Regions from separate parts of the Ewingella allii genome, predicted to be linked through region 2. Evidence: predicted binding sites of a transcription regulator. Region 2 holds the regulator's gene; the other holds the start of a gene.
The links. The regulator Fur, encoded in region 2, represses iron uptake genes when iron is present. The targets are predictions, from matches to a motif close to ATAATAATGAGAACNACTATCAA.
Positions count from the first base shown of each region.

Region 1: efeU (iron uptake transporter permease EfeU) is a predicted target of Fur. The motif match lies at 5,235-5,257, and genes of this name have one in related genera.

Region 1 covers NZ_JAWUDN010000001.1:1,259,713-1,267,068, forward strand. Annotated here, with positions in the region: gene SBO83_RS05940 (chloride channel protein) at 1-105, opposite strand, end outside; gene SBO83_RS05945 (N-acetylmuramoyl-L-alanine amidase) at 201-1,046, opposite strand; partial or broken gene SBO83_RS05950 (N-acetylmuramoyl-L-alanine amidase) at 1,068-1,373, opposite strand; gene efeB (iron uptake transporter deferrochelatase/peroxidase subunit) at 1,525-2,844, opposite strand; gene efeO (iron uptake system protein EfeO) at 3,058-4,197, opposite strand; gene efeU (iron uptake transporter permease EfeU) at 4,281-5,129, opposite strand; gene putP (sodium/proline symporter PutP) at 5,446-6,930, opposite strand; gene putA (trifunctional transcriptional regulator/proline dehydrogenase/L-glutamate gamma-semialdehyde dehydrogenase) at 7,349-7,356, shown strand, end outside.
Region 2 covers NZ_JAWUDN010000001.1:263,537-270,892, forward strand. Annotated here, with positions in the region: gene glnS (glutamine--tRNA ligase) at 1-508, shown strand, start outside; gene chiP (chitoporin ChiP) at 1,054-2,478, shown strand; gene chiQ (ChiQ/YbfN family lipoprotein) at 2,517-2,855, shown strand; gene fur (ferric iron uptake transcriptional regulator) at 3,063-3,518, opposite strand; gene fldA (flavodoxin FldA) at 3,799-4,326, opposite strand; gene SBO83_RS01270 (methyl-accepting chemotaxis protein) at 4,799-6,463, shown strand; gene ybfE (LexA regulated protein) at 6,530-6,811, opposite strand; gene ybfF (esterase) at 7,071-7,356, opposite strand, start outside.

The DNA of each region.
Region 1 (7,356 bases), 1.0 Mb from region 2:
AAGAATAAGCGCCAAGGTCATGCCGCCTAGCCCGGCTAGAATGCCGGTAGCGACCGTGGCGAGGGTTAGGCGCCAAATCGGGCTGGAAATTGGTGTCTGACTCAACTGTTCTCTCCGTAATTTGGCCTAAGGTCCTGCGCCAACGAGTAAATTTTTCTAGCTTACTCATTCAATTTACAAGAAAACGGTTAAACGGCAGCTCAGCTCAACAGATTATTTTTCTTTTCATTGAGGAAATAACTGTTGATCCCCTCGGCCATCGCGCGAGCCATCTTCTCCTGAAATACCGGCTCGCCGAGCAACTTTTCTTCATGCTTATTGGTGATAAAGGAGGTTTCCACCAGCACCGACGGGATGCGCGGAGACTTCAGCACGGCAAAGCCCGCCTGCTCGGGGTGGGGACTGTGCATAGGGTGAACCTTGATAATGTTTGACGCCAAATGGCGGCCGAAATCCAGACTGCGGCTGATGGTTTCACGCTGGTCGAGGTCAAACAGCGTCTCCTTCAGATAGGGATCGTCGGTCTTGAAATCATCGTCATACAGCACGTCGACGCTGTTCTCACTCTGCGACAAATAGCGCGCCATGGCACTCCCCGCACCGTGTGGCGACAGCGCGAACACCGACGCGCCCGAGACATCATCATTAGTAAAGCCGTCGGCGTGGATCGAGATAAACAGGTCGGCCTGGTGTTGGTGCGCCAGACTCACCCTATGATAAAGCGGGATAAACACATCATCTTGCCGCGTCAGCACGGCGTGAATGCCATGTTCCTGATCCAGCAGGCTTTGCAGCCGTTTGGCAATATGCAGTACCACGTGTTTTTCATAGGTGCCTTCATTGCCAATTGCTCCCGGATCTTTACCGCCGTGGCCGGGATCAATCATCACCAGCAACGGCTTCTTGGCGGCCCCGGGCGCAGCGGCGGTTGGCAGAGCCTGACTGACGGCCCCTCCCGGCAGGCTAATACCGACCTGCAACTGGCCCGCCGTCTTGGTGCGCTGCAAACGCGGCGCGGCGCTCAGTTGCAGCACAATCCGGGTGATTTGCGGCGCGAAATGGGCAATCTCGGTATGAACCAGCCACGGGAATTTTTGCTTCAACACGGTCAGCGAGTGGATTAGCGCGGGAGGAAACGCCTCCATCGGCACATCAATCACCACCCGCTGCGGGTTGTCGAGGGTGAACACGCGGCTGCGTTTATCAGCAGACGGAATAGTCACGTTAATTTGCGCGGCGTCAGAGGTCAGCGAGACCGGCGCGGCAACAGATTTGGCATACACGCGCGGCGCGGTCAGGGCCATGCCCATACCTAAAATAAGCAGTTTTCGGCGCTGATGGTTGATGGTCATAAACAGGGTTTCCTCGGACATCGTGACGACTTAGCATCATGACATTCCTCAGATTTTTATGAATTAGCGGGAGTATTAACAGGCGGTGAATTCGGTAACGAGGCGTAAGAAATTGAAATCTATCCCCCTTTCTCCTGACAGAGCTAAGGGGGATATTCTGCGGTTTGCTGAATTATGCTTCGATCAGCGACTGACCCAAATAGTGGTTCTCATCCTGCACGCCGGGCAGCGTGAAGAAGAAGCCGCCGCCCACCGGGCGAATGTACTCTTCCAGCGGCTCGCCGTTCAGGCGTTTTTGCACCGCGAGGAAGCCCTTCTCCAGGTCGTGCTGGAAGCAGACAAACAGTAGCCCCATCTCCAACTGGCCGGAGTTAGTCACTCCCAGCGAGTAGCTATAGCCGCGACGCAGCATCAGGCTGTCATCGGTGGCTTTGGTGCGCGGGTTGGCCAAGCGAATGTGGGCATCAAGCGGAATCACCTTGCCTTCTGGGTCTTTGCTGTAGTCCGGCACGTCGTGCTCTTTCGCCATTCCCAAAGGCGCACCGCTGTGTTTGTGGCGACCAAAGATGGTTTGCTGCTCCTGCAACGGCGTGCGATCCCAAAACTCGACGTGCATCGGGATAATGCGCATTGCCTGATAGCTGCCGCCCACCGTCCACGCCGGTTCACCCTGCTCTGGCGTCACCCAGATGGCTTTATCCATCAACGGCGCGTCTTTGGTGTCTGGGTTGGCGGTGCCGTCTTTAAAGCCCAGCAGGTTGATTGGCGTCTCTTTGCCCTGACTGCGCGCGGCGTGGGAAGAGATAAAGCCGTCGCGACGCCAGCGAACGCTGAGCAAATCCGGCGTGTACTTGATGATGTCGCGCAGCGCGTGGATCACCGTGTCGCTGTTGTTGGCGCAAATCTGTAGCAGCATGTCGCCGTGGCACAGCTTGGCGTCCAGCGAATCGTTCGGGAAACGCTCCATGCGTTGCAGCTTCAGCGGTTTGTGCGCGGCAAGGCCAAAACGCTGGTCGAACAGGGAGTCGCCGACGGAGAGCGTCATGGTCAGGTTGTCTGGGTAAATTTCCGGACCCATCACGCCTGAATCCATCGGAGGGAATTTCGGGTCAACCTCCGGCGCGGTGCCGCCCGTGGTGAGGAAGGCAAAACGGCTGGTCAGTAAACGGAACAGGCGCTCAAGGTCCGCCTTGCTGGTTGCCAGCACGTCGAAGGACACCAGCATCATCGACGCCTGCTGCGGGGTCAGAATACCCGCCTGATGCACGCCGTGGAAAGGCTGTTTACTCCAGCGCTCATCGGGGGAAACCGTGCCCGGCGCATAGCCCGGCTTTGAACCCGTGGTCTTCGACGCCTGCGGGTTATCAACACCGGCCGCCGCCGCCCCGCCAAGGGCTAACACGCCGCCCATCAAACCCACGCCCTTCAACAAACGGCGGCGTGAGGAAGAGACGTCCTGAGATTCAGGGACTTTATCGTTTTTGTCACTCATTGATTTGCCTCAACAAACTCTACTGCTTGCCACTACGCGAAAGGAGCGCCGCGGCGCTCCTTTATTGTGATATTTCAAACGCCCTACCTTTCCCCAAAATAATTCGTGTTGCAGGAAGGCGGCAACCGAAGGAACCCGATGAGCTGACTCAAGTCAGTGATTCGGGTAACTAAGGGCAGCCAACGCACCTGCGGCGCGAAGTATGCAGGGGAATTAATCTAAGCCCAATACGCCACGCAGCTTAGCCAGATCTTCTGCCAGCGTGGTGATCGGCCCTTTCATCGCTATGCGGTCGGCATCGGTCAGCTTCTCATAGCTCTCGTAGCCATCTTTGGTTTTGTATTTATCCAACAGCGCATCGACGGTTTTGAAGTTTGCGTCAATCTTATCCAGCAGCGGCTTGTCGGCTTTTTCCAACAGTGGGCGCAGCAGGTTAACGATTTTCTGCGAACCATCAAGGTTGGCGCGGAAGTCCCACAAATCAGTGCGGCTGTAACGGTCTTCTTCACCACTGATTTTGCTGGAGGCCACTTCTTCAATCAGACCGGCCGCGCCGCCAACCACTTTGTTCGGTGGGAAGGTCAGGTCAGTAATGCGTTTTTGCAGATCCTGTACGTCGGTGTAGAGCTTATCGGCGTAAGGCTCGGTACCTTTGGTGGTTTTATCCGCAAACAGGATTTTCTCCAGGCGGTGGAAACCAGTGAATTTCGGGTCTTCGGCTTTCTTCTCAAAGTCATCTTCACGGGCGTCAATACTGCCGTCGAGATCAGAGAACAGTTCGGCGATTGGCTCGATGCGCTCGTAATAAACGCGGGTCGAGGCATAGAGAGATTGCGCCTTTTTCAAGTCGCCTTTCTTAATCGCGTCAGTGAAAGCTTTGGTGTGGGAAACCAGTTCGCCCACCTGCTGAGTCACATAGACTTTATATTCCGCGATTGGCCCAACCAGTGCCATAGCATCAGGTTTGGTGGCGGTGCTAGCCCCTTCGCTGGTCACTGTCAGCTTGCCTTTCGGGTTGCTCAACAGGCCGCAGGTCATGTCATATTCGCCCGGCTCCAGATTGGCCGTCATCTTCTGGGTGAAGCCCGGCGCGATGTTCTCACGCTCTTCCACCACCATTACGCCTTTGAGGATCTCCCACTCCAGCCCTTTCTGGCTGGCGTTGTGTACCACAAACTGCGTTTTACCGGCAGGCACGGTCAGTGACATTGGGTCACACTGTTTATCGTTCACCGTGATTTTGACTTGTGGAATATCCGCCGCCAGCGCATTGGCGCTCATGCCGAAAAGCGGCAAGGAGAGCAGAGCAACCTGCAAAGCGGTACGGCGGAACAACGTGTTTGACTTGGACATCGGGTAACACCCCTATTAAAGACGCCCTGTTAAAGGCGGTTGTTAAAATTATTAAACCACTGTTATTAAAGAAATCGTCACGCTTAGCGCGGGGTCTTCTGGCCTGCGGCAGGCGCTACCAAAGGTTGTTTCCCCTGCGGCAAGAAGAACAGAATCAGTGCTGGGATCAGGTAGAGGAAGTAGACCGAGACTTCGCTGACGGTCGGTGCTTCCTGATAACCAAACATGCCTTCCAGCAAGGTGCCGAACAGCGAATGCGTCGACAGCACGTTGCTCAAATCAAAGGCGATGTCCTGCATGCTGTTCCACAAACCGGCTTCGTGGAAGGCGCGGATTGCCCCGGCGGCCAGACCGGCAGCCACGAACAGAATAAACAGGCTGGTCCATTTGAAAAATTTGGCGAGGTGCAGCTTCACACCGCCGTAATAAATTAAGAAGCCCAGCACCACGGCGGCGGTCAGACCGAGAATGGCCCCGATTGGCGCGGCAATGCCCACATCCTGCTGGAACGCGGCAAGCAAAAAGAATACCGACTCCAGCCCTTCACGCGCCACGGCGAAGAACACCATCGCCACCAGCGCCCAGCCCTGCCCGCGCCCCGAGTTCAGCGCGTTATCGATAGCCCCTTCCAGATGCACTTTGATTGAGCGCGACACTTTACGCATCCAGAACACCATGTAAGTCAGAATGCACACCGCGATCACCGCCACGATGCCTTCAAACAGCTCTTGCTGCTTCTGCGGGAATTCGCCGGTGGTTTCGTTGATAAAAATGCCCAATGCCAGACAGAGCGCGGCGGCGATGAAAACGCCAATCCATACGACGCCCAGCCACTGCCCGCGCTGGGTGCGCTTGAGGTAACTGGCAATCAGACTGACGATTAGCGCGGCTTCAAGCCCTTCGCGAAACATGATGAGAAAGGGAACGAACATAGCTAAAACTCCCGGCACCGCGGTGCTGAAGAACTAAGATTACCCACTTTCCTGTCACCGGCGAACAGCCGAGGTTCAAGGTAAAGCATGTAAAGATAAGTAAAAATGAAAACGATAGTGATTATCATTCCTGCAAAAATAAAAACAAGTGGCTACCCGCGCTTTTTTGCGCCAACTGAGGGCTTTTAGCAGGAAATTTTATTGCTGATTATTTCAGAGAAAACGCCAGAAAATGGCTGAGATAAAAAAGGGCGGAGCCGGTTTCCCCTCTCCGCCCTATTACTTAGGACCCATGTTCAATACAAAACGGCAGTGATCAGACGGTTTTGTACTCTGCCTCTGCGGCGTTGAAACGGTTTTCTACGGCAATTGAAGGTTTGCGGCCCATCAGGCTCACAATCCAGATAGCCAGTGAGGCAAAGATAAAGCCCGGAATGATTTCGTACAGGTCCAGCCAGGCGTACTGTTTCCAGATAAGCACCGTGCCCGCGCCTACCACCATACCGGCCAGCGCGCCGTTGCGGGTCATGCGACGCCACATCACTGAGATCAGAATAACTGGACCAAATGCCGCGCCGAAGCCTGCCCACGCATAGCTTACCAGCCCTAGCACGCGGTTATCCGGGTTCGCCGCCAGCGCAATCGCCACCAGCGCCACCACCAGCACCATCACGCGGCCAATCCACACCAACTCAAACTGGCTGGCATTTTTACGCAGGAAGGCTTTGTATAAATCCTCCGTGATCGCGCTGGAGCACACCAGCAGTTGGCAGCTCAGGGTACTCATCACCGCCGCCAGAATCGCCGACAACAACACACCTGCCACCCACGGGTTGAAGAGGATTTTGGCCAGTTCGATAAACACCCGCTCGCCGTTTTCGGTTACGTTTCCAGCCTGCGCCGGATTGTTGTGGAAGTAAGCAATGCCGAAGAAACCGACCGCGATAGTACCCGCGAGGCATAGGATCATCCACGTCATGCTGATGCGACGGGCGCTGCGAATAGTGCGATGCGAGTCAGCGGCCATGAAACGCGCCAGAATGTGCGGCTGCCCAAAGTAGCCCAGCCCCCAGCCCAGCAGCGACAGAATCGCCACCAGATTCATCCCTTTGAACATATCCGTGTATTCAGGGTTTTTGGCGTTGATCACCATCATCGAAGTATCAATCCCGCCAACCGCCAGAATGACGATAATCGGCGTGAGGATCAGCGCGAATATCATCAGGCTGGCCTGCACGGTGTCGGTCCAGCTAACCGCCAGGAACCCGCCGATAAAGGTGTAGATGATAGTCGCAGCAGCCCCGGCCCACAGCGCGTTGGCGTAAGTCATGCCGAAGGTGCTTTCAAACAGGCGCGCACCGGCCACGATGCCAGAAGCGCAATAAATAGTGAAAAATACTAAAATCACGATGGCCGAGATAATGCGTAGTAACTTGCTGGAATCTTCAAAACGGTGGGTGAAGTAGTCCGGCAAGGTAAGCGCGTTGTTGTTGGCTTCAGTGTGCACCCGCAGGCGACCCGCCACCAGCTTCCAGTTGAGATAGGCCCCGATCGTCAAGCCGATGGCAATCCAACTTTCTGAAATTCCTGAGATAAAAATCGCGCCCGGCAGGCCCATCAGCAGCCAGCCACTCATGTCCGAGGCGCCGGCTGATAACGCTGTCACCACGCTGCCCAGACTGCGGCCGCCGAGAATATAGTCATCGAAATTCTTAGTGCGCAGATAGGCGATCAGCCCAATCAGAATCATTCCGAAGATATAAACGCAAAACGTCACCGCCATAGGTGTATTCATTGTCATGCAAGTTCTCCACTTGTAATTTTCAATCTGTAAAAACCCCTGTCTGCTGATATGCCTCTGTGGGCCGTTTTATTAGTGAAAAATATCAGCGTATAAATCCAATCCGGCAGGATAGTTATCGACATAAACCGCAATTACAAGATTTTTAACATGCCAGTCACATGAAACAGATCCCCTATCACATTAATTATGATTGCGGGTTGCACCTTACATTGCGCGCAGTTGTACCGCCCACAACTCCCATTAACCAAAGCCTTTAGCGATCCCCGTCACAGCTAAAAATGTTAATAATTGAGCCAGATTTAGCATTGCTGCACATCATGCAATTAACAGGGTTGCACAAAGTTGCAACATAGAAGATATTGCTGCTCAGAAAACATCAACGATTGCCCTATCAGGCTGACTTATGGAGTGAAAGATGGGAAT
Region 2 (7,356 bases):
CATCGATCAGGCTGATTTCCGCGAAGAAGCGAACAAGCAGTACAAGCGTCTGGTGTTGGGCAAAGAAGTGCGCTTGCGCAATGCTTACGTGATCAAAGCTGAGCGTATTGAGAAAGATACAGAAGGTAATATCACCACCATCTTCTGTAGCTATGATGTTGATACACTGAGCAAAGATCCTGCCGATGGCCGCAAAGTGAAAGGCGTCATTCACTGGGTTTCTGCAACAGAAGGTAAACCGGCCGAGTTCCGCCTGTATGACCGCCTGTTCAACGTGCCAAACCCGGCGCAGGCTGAAGACTTCCTGACCACCATTAACCCTGAGTCACTGGTGATTGCGCAAGGTTTTGTCGAGCCAAGCCTCGGTGCCGCGCAGCCAGAAGTGAGCCTGCAGTTTGAACGTGAAGGTTACTTTTGTGCCGACAGCCGCTACTCCAGTGCAGAACATTTAGTGTTCAACCGTACAGTTGGCCTGCGTGATACGTGGGAAAGCAAACCGGCTGTTTAATCGCGCGAGTGATTAACCCTGTTAAAAACGCAGCCTTGGCTGCGTTTTTTTATGTCCAAAATTTCCCCTCAGTCACATTCATTCCCTTCTTTATTTTATTTATCCAAATCGCTAAGCATAAAAACTATCAAAATTTTATTTCTTAACACGAATTAATGCTTGCGGATAAATATGTGATCGCTGATGCATTTTTATGAATTATCACTGAAATATTACACTGTCAGAGTTTTGTTGTTATTTAATTTATTGATTTATATGGTTTATTTTTAATAATTCAATTAAATTCAATCTTTTCATCCTTTTGTAACATAAATACATATTTATGTGCACTTTGTCATGTTTCTGATATTTGTATTTAATTACTGATTGATAATTCGCGCCGCGAAAAATAGTCTAAACCTTGTTTACAGTGCTGGTTTCGCTATTAGCGACTGGCCTATTACCCGTTTGGGTTTGCGTTAACTTTCAAGTCAAAAAGAGGATTTCCCATGTTGAGTCAATTTAACAGGGGCAGGGTCGCGGCTGGCCTTAACCCAAGAGCAAGAATGAAACCGATTTCTCTGGCGCTCGCTGGAACCTTGTTAGGCGGCGGCTTGATGAGTATGCCGGAAGCCCAAGCGGCAGGCTTTATTGACGATTCAACGCTGACCGGCGGAATTTATTACTGGCAGCGTGAACGTGACAGAAAAGATCTGAATAAAACCAAAGAAGAAACCCGTCCTGACGGCAGCAAAGTGACGGTGAATAACCCAGACTATAATAAATACTCCACCAACCTCTCTCACTCTACCGCTAACTTAAACCTCGATTTCTCATCAGGTTACGCTTGGGATATGTTCGGTATTGATCTCGCGGCCTTCACCGCGGTCGAGCTTGCCGAAGCCAGTGACAGCGGCCACCCAAACGAAATCGCGTTTTCTTCCAGCAACCATGCTTATGACGAAGATTACTCTGGCGATAAAGGCGGGGTCAGCCTGTATAAAGCAGCGGGTAAATTTAAATATGGCGGCTTCTGGGGTCATGCAGGCTATATCCAACCCACCGGCCAGACGCTGATTGCGCCGCACTGGAGCTTTATGCCGGGCACTTATCGCGGTGCCGAAGCGGGCTACAAACACGACTTTGGTGACCCGGGCGAGCTGAGTTTCTCCTATATGTGGGCCGATGAGTACAAATCCCCATGGCACCTTGAGATGGATGATTTCCGCCGCGCTGACCGGACCACCGGCGTCTCCTACATCCACTCACTGGGCGCGAAATACGACTTCAAAAATGACTTCGTGCTGGAAGCGGCTTTTGGCCAAGCCGAGAACTACGTTGACCAATACTTTGGAAAGGCCTCTTATAAACTTGAGCTGGCGGGTAACCCACTGACCACCAGCTATCAGTTCTACGGCTCGAAAGACAAAATTGGTGACAGCAGCGATCCAAACAGTCTGTACGACGGCATGGCTTGGTTGCAGGCGCTGACCTTCGGCTACACCACCGGGCAATTTAACTGGCGTCTGGAAGGCACCATGGTTAAGGCCGATGGTAACCAAGGTTATTTCCTGCAACGCATGACCCCTACCTATTCTTCTTCTAACGGCCGTCTTGACGTGTGGTGGGACAACCGTTCCGACTTCAACGCCAACGGCGAAAAAGCATTGTACGCGGGCGTGCTGTATGACTTGGCGAAATGGGATCTTCCGGGCTTCGCGGTGGGCGGTTCTTACGTTTATGCGTGGGATGCAAAACCAAGCTCCAACCCGATTTACGACCAGAGCCAGCGCTTGAAAGAGAGTGCGTGGAGCCTCGATGCGCTGTACACCGTGCAGGGCGGCCGTGCCAAAGGCACCTTGTTCAAGCTTCACTATACCCAGTATGACAACCATTCCGACATCCCAAGCTGGGGCGGTGGCTACGGCAACATCTTCCAGGATGAGAAAGACGTGAAGTTCATTGTTATTGCGCCATTCACCATTTTCTAATATCGGACTCTGGGTAAAAAATAATGAAAATGAAATCGATTAAAAATATGTTGTTGGTGGTGGCTTCTGTCGCTTTGCTAGGCGCTTGTTCTGACCCGAGTGCCAGTAAGGCCGACCAGCTTCGTCACTCTTACACCAACTGTATCAATACCTCGAATGGCGAAGCCGATAAGCTAGCGACCTGCCAGACCATTCTGGAATCGCTGCAGAAAGAGAAAGCCCATGAGGCGTTTGCGAAGAAAGAAACCGTGCGGGTTATCGACTACCAGAAATGCCTGACGGCGCGTAAAACCGGCGATGGTCAAAGCTATGCCGAGGATTGCGGTAAAATCTGGCAGGAGATCAAAGCCAACAACTCGCCGAGCGCCATGAAGTAAGGTGAGTTGACGGGCGCAAGCGGCAGGGCAGTCAGCCTTGCCGCCAGCCACAATGAAGAACCCCGATTTCGGATGCAGAGATCGGGGTTTTTTAATGTCTGAATCGAGCGGGGAGGAAATTAGGCATAAAAAAAACCGCTTTTCAGCGGCTAATTTTAGTTCTGCTCCATCTCAGGCAGAACATAACGCATGACTACAGAACTGCAATTACAGTGCTGGTTTATCGTTATGCAGGCTGTCATCTTCACGGCAGTCACCCAGTTCGCAGTGGCCGTACAGATAGAGGCTGTGGTTAGTCAGTTTAATGCCATGTTTCTTCGCAATCTCACGCTGACGTGCTTCGATTGACTCATCGCGGAATTCAATAACGCGGCCGCAATCAAGGCAAATCAGGTGGTCGTGGTGATGCTGTTGGGTCAGTTCGAAAACAGATTTGCCGCCTTCGAAGTTATGACGGGTAACGATACCTGCGTCATCAAATTGGTTCAGAACGCGGTAAACCGTCGCCAGACCAATCTCTTCACCCATATCAATTAATTGTTTGTACAAATCTTCCGCGCTGACGTGATGACCTTCCGGCGCTTGCAGCACTTCCAGGATCTTAAGTCGCGGAAGCGTGACTTTTAAGCCAGCTTTCTTCAGTGCGGTATTATTGTCAGTCATGCGGATTCAGTCCTGTTACTATGCTTGTCACGTTGAGGCATGAAGCCTGTGGTATCAGTTCATGGTGAATAGGGGGATCTGTTAACGAAGATCACACTTTTCACGACTGTCGCGATCAGATCGCAACGGCTTGATCAATAGAATAAACCAAGATCTAAGTGTACCTTGATACCGCTGAAAGTTACAATTTTGTAGCGGTTAAATTGTTAATTTCAGTAATAGATTGGCCCTTTCGACGTGTAATCAACGACTCAGGGCCTTTCTTGCTATCAGCTCATGATCAGCCAATGATTTCAGCTAAACTTAATTCTTCGGTGATCTGTTTCACCCATGCATCCACGCGCTCATTGGTCAGTTCTGGTTGACGGTCTTCGTCAATCGCCAGGCCGATGAAGTGAGTGTCATCCGCCATACCTTTAGAGGCTTCGTAGTGATAACCGGCTGTTGGCCAGTGTCCTACGATAACCGCGCCGCGTGGCTCGATGATGTCACGCACGGTGCCCATCGCATCACAGAAGTATTCGGCATAATCTTCCTGATCGCCACAGCCAAACAGGGCAACCAGCTTACCTTCGAAATCTATCTCTTCCAGCGATGGGAAAAAGTCGTCCCAGTCACACTGTGCTTCGCCGTAATACCAGGTTGGAATGCCGATCAGCAAAATATCGAATTTTTCCAAATCCTCTTTGCTGCTTTTCGCAATGTCATGTACCTCGGCAACATCTTTACCCAACTGCTTTTGGATCATTTTTGCGATGTTTTCGGTGTTACCTGTATCGGATCCAAAGAAGATTCCTACTACGGCCATAAGATTTCTAACCTCTTGTTCTCAATGAAAAGCCTGATCCTAACTATCCGTTGCCTCGGCCATTTGATTGGCGGAGTGAGGATAGCGGAAATATACCCTAGGCAATAATGCCGCAAATAATAACAAACTCATCACGCAGAGAACATGCCTCTACGCAGCTTGCAGTTAACTAACAAGTTTATCGAGCATTGCCGGCGAGCGTTATCGCCTTTGTGTGTTTTGTATGGTTATTCGGCTCATACAAAGTGCGCACTCCCTAAGCAAAACTGAAAGAATTTCACGTTGCTCCTAAATTTTACCCATCCAGCGCCGATAGATGAAGCGAGAGGAAACTCGTCAGTACAAGCAATCGATGCCCGGAGAGGTGTTCAACATGTCCCGCGGCCTATGCCTTCCGGCGACCTGTTTTGATTCTCCGCATCCCCGTTAATACACATAAAAAGAAACAGAGCTGTTTCACGAGAGGCACATCGTGCAATTTTTGAAAAATATTACCATCAGGACCGCAATACTAGTCATTCTCGGTACATTTAGCGTCATGTGGGCGGGCGTGGCTATCTATACCGTAACTTCACTCAACTCTCTGACCAGAAATGCCGAGATTAACGTGGCATTAGTCAACGATCTCACCTTGATTCATAAAGGAAGCGATCAATATTTTAGAACCCAAACGCGTTTGACTCGTGCGATGTCAGCGTTACAAAACGACCCTAACCAGAAACCGGAGTTATTCGATGGCGCGAAACTGGCGCTGACCAATATGACTGACGCACTGGCTGCGTTTAAAAAATCCCCGCATCCGGGACTGGATGACGCCGTGGTGCAGCAGCTTATTACTGACTGGACTAATCTGGCGGAGCAGGGCGCTACGCCGCTGTTCAACGCCGCGAGCAGCAAGAACGCCGAGGCTTATAAGCAGATTTCTACCGTCAACGTTGTGCCGTACAGCGTCAAGTTTGGCGCCTCGGTTGAGAAAGCCAATGCATTGATTGCTGAAGCATTAAAGCGCACGGAAGCGCAATCAGCCTATTTGACGCAAATGAGCAAAATCATTCTTCTGGTGGCTTTCGCGCTGGGCATGGTGATTCTGTTTATCACCGATCGCTATCTGGTGTGGGGATTAGTTAAACCGCTGAATAAAATCCGTGACCAGTTTGCGGTGATTGCGCGCGGCGACTTGACCCACAATCTGGAGGAGTTTGGTAAAAACTGCGCCGGGAAGCTGATTCCATTGCTCAACGTGATGCAAAACAGCCTGATCAACACCGTGCAAACCATTCGCAACTGCACCAATAGCATCTATCAGGGCGCTTCTGAAATTTCTGCCGGTAACAATGACCTCTCCTCGCGCACCGAGCAGCAGGCCTCGGCGCTGGAAGAGACGGCCGCCAGCATGGAACAGCTGACCGCGACGGTGAAACACAACGCCGACAATGCTCATCACGCCAGCCAGCTGGTGGTGGAAGCCTCTGCCACGGCGCGCAAGGGCGGCAACATTGTCGCTGATGTGGTTAGCACCATGAAGGACATCTCCGGCAGCTCGAAAAAGATTGCTGAGATAACGGCGGTGATCAACAGCATTGCTTTCCAGACCAATATTTTGGCGCTGAATGCGGCGGTTGAGGCAGCGCGCGCGGGCGAGCAGGGGCGCGGTTTTGCCGTGGTTGCCAGCGAAGTGCGTAATCTAGCCCAGCGCAGCGCGCAGGCGGCGAAGGAGATTGAACAGCTGATCAGCGAGTCCGTCTCCCGCGTGGATAATGGTTCGAAATTGGTTGAGCAGGCGGGTAACACCATGGATGACGTGGTGCGCTCGATAACCCACGTTACCGACATTATGGCGGAAATTGCCTCGGCGTCGGATGAGCAGAGCAAAGGGATTAGCCAGGTGGCCGTGGCGGTGACGCAGATGGATAGCGTGACGCAGCAAAACGCCGCGCTGGTGGAAGAGGCGTCGCAGGCCGCGGTGTCTCTGGAAGAGCAGGCGGCATTGCTGAACAACGCCGTGGCGACCTTCAAACTGCGCGACAGCGTGACGCGCGTGGGACAGCATCAGGTTGCATCTCAGCGCGCACCTTTACTGCGCCCGGACTTGGGGGCATCTGCCGCCAAAAGCAGTGATAATTGGGAAAAGTTTTAACTAAGGCTAGCGGGTTGTAAGCAACCTAAAATGAGCGGGTAGCCAGAACTGGCTGCCCGCTGAGGTTCAGCTTTCGTGATGATTCAGATGCGCCAATAGCATCTCTTCAATCAACTCACTACGACTGATATTGCGTTCTTCGGCAAGCTTGTTGAGCGTATCAACAGCTTCTGCATTAATTTTTAGCTCGACGCGTCGCAAACCGCTCGCTTTATCGCGACGAAGTTGATTGCGCTTATTAATCCTAAGCTGCTCATCTCGTGAAAGCGGATTTGTTTTCGGACGCCCCGGACGGCGATCATCTGCGAACAGATCAAGCGTCGTGCGATCCAGTTGTTCTTTTGCCATAGGTAGCGGTAAAACCAGGAAAGTTACATCGGAAAACGGCACGCCGTTTCTGACGATTGCCTTACATATTTCGGGCTAATCACCCAACCCAACTTCGAGACGCCCCGCACAACTTATACCCAGTTTGGGGCGGCAAAATTTTAGCGCGCAATCATACCCTAGCCGCGCCGCGATTCACAACGGTTAAAAGCCCAAATTTATAGCTAAATGATTAAGTTATGCAGGCTTTTTGCACAATTTATCCCCAGCTTATTAAACATCAAGCCTCATCGATGAAACGGTGTACAGCACGAAGCACCGCGTCAGGTTTTTCTGCATGAACCCAATGGCCGGTTCCTGCGACCACGTGGGCGCGCGCCTGAGGGAATTGGCTGGCAATGGCGTCGCGGTACTTATCTTGCACATAAGGCGACAGGCCGCCGCGAATAAAGAGCGCAGGGTGGTTCCACGCGGGAATGTTTTCCCAGCCGATGATTTTCGCGTACTCGGCCATCAGCACAGGCACGTTGAAACGCCACTCGCCCTGCTGGAAGGATTTCAGCAAG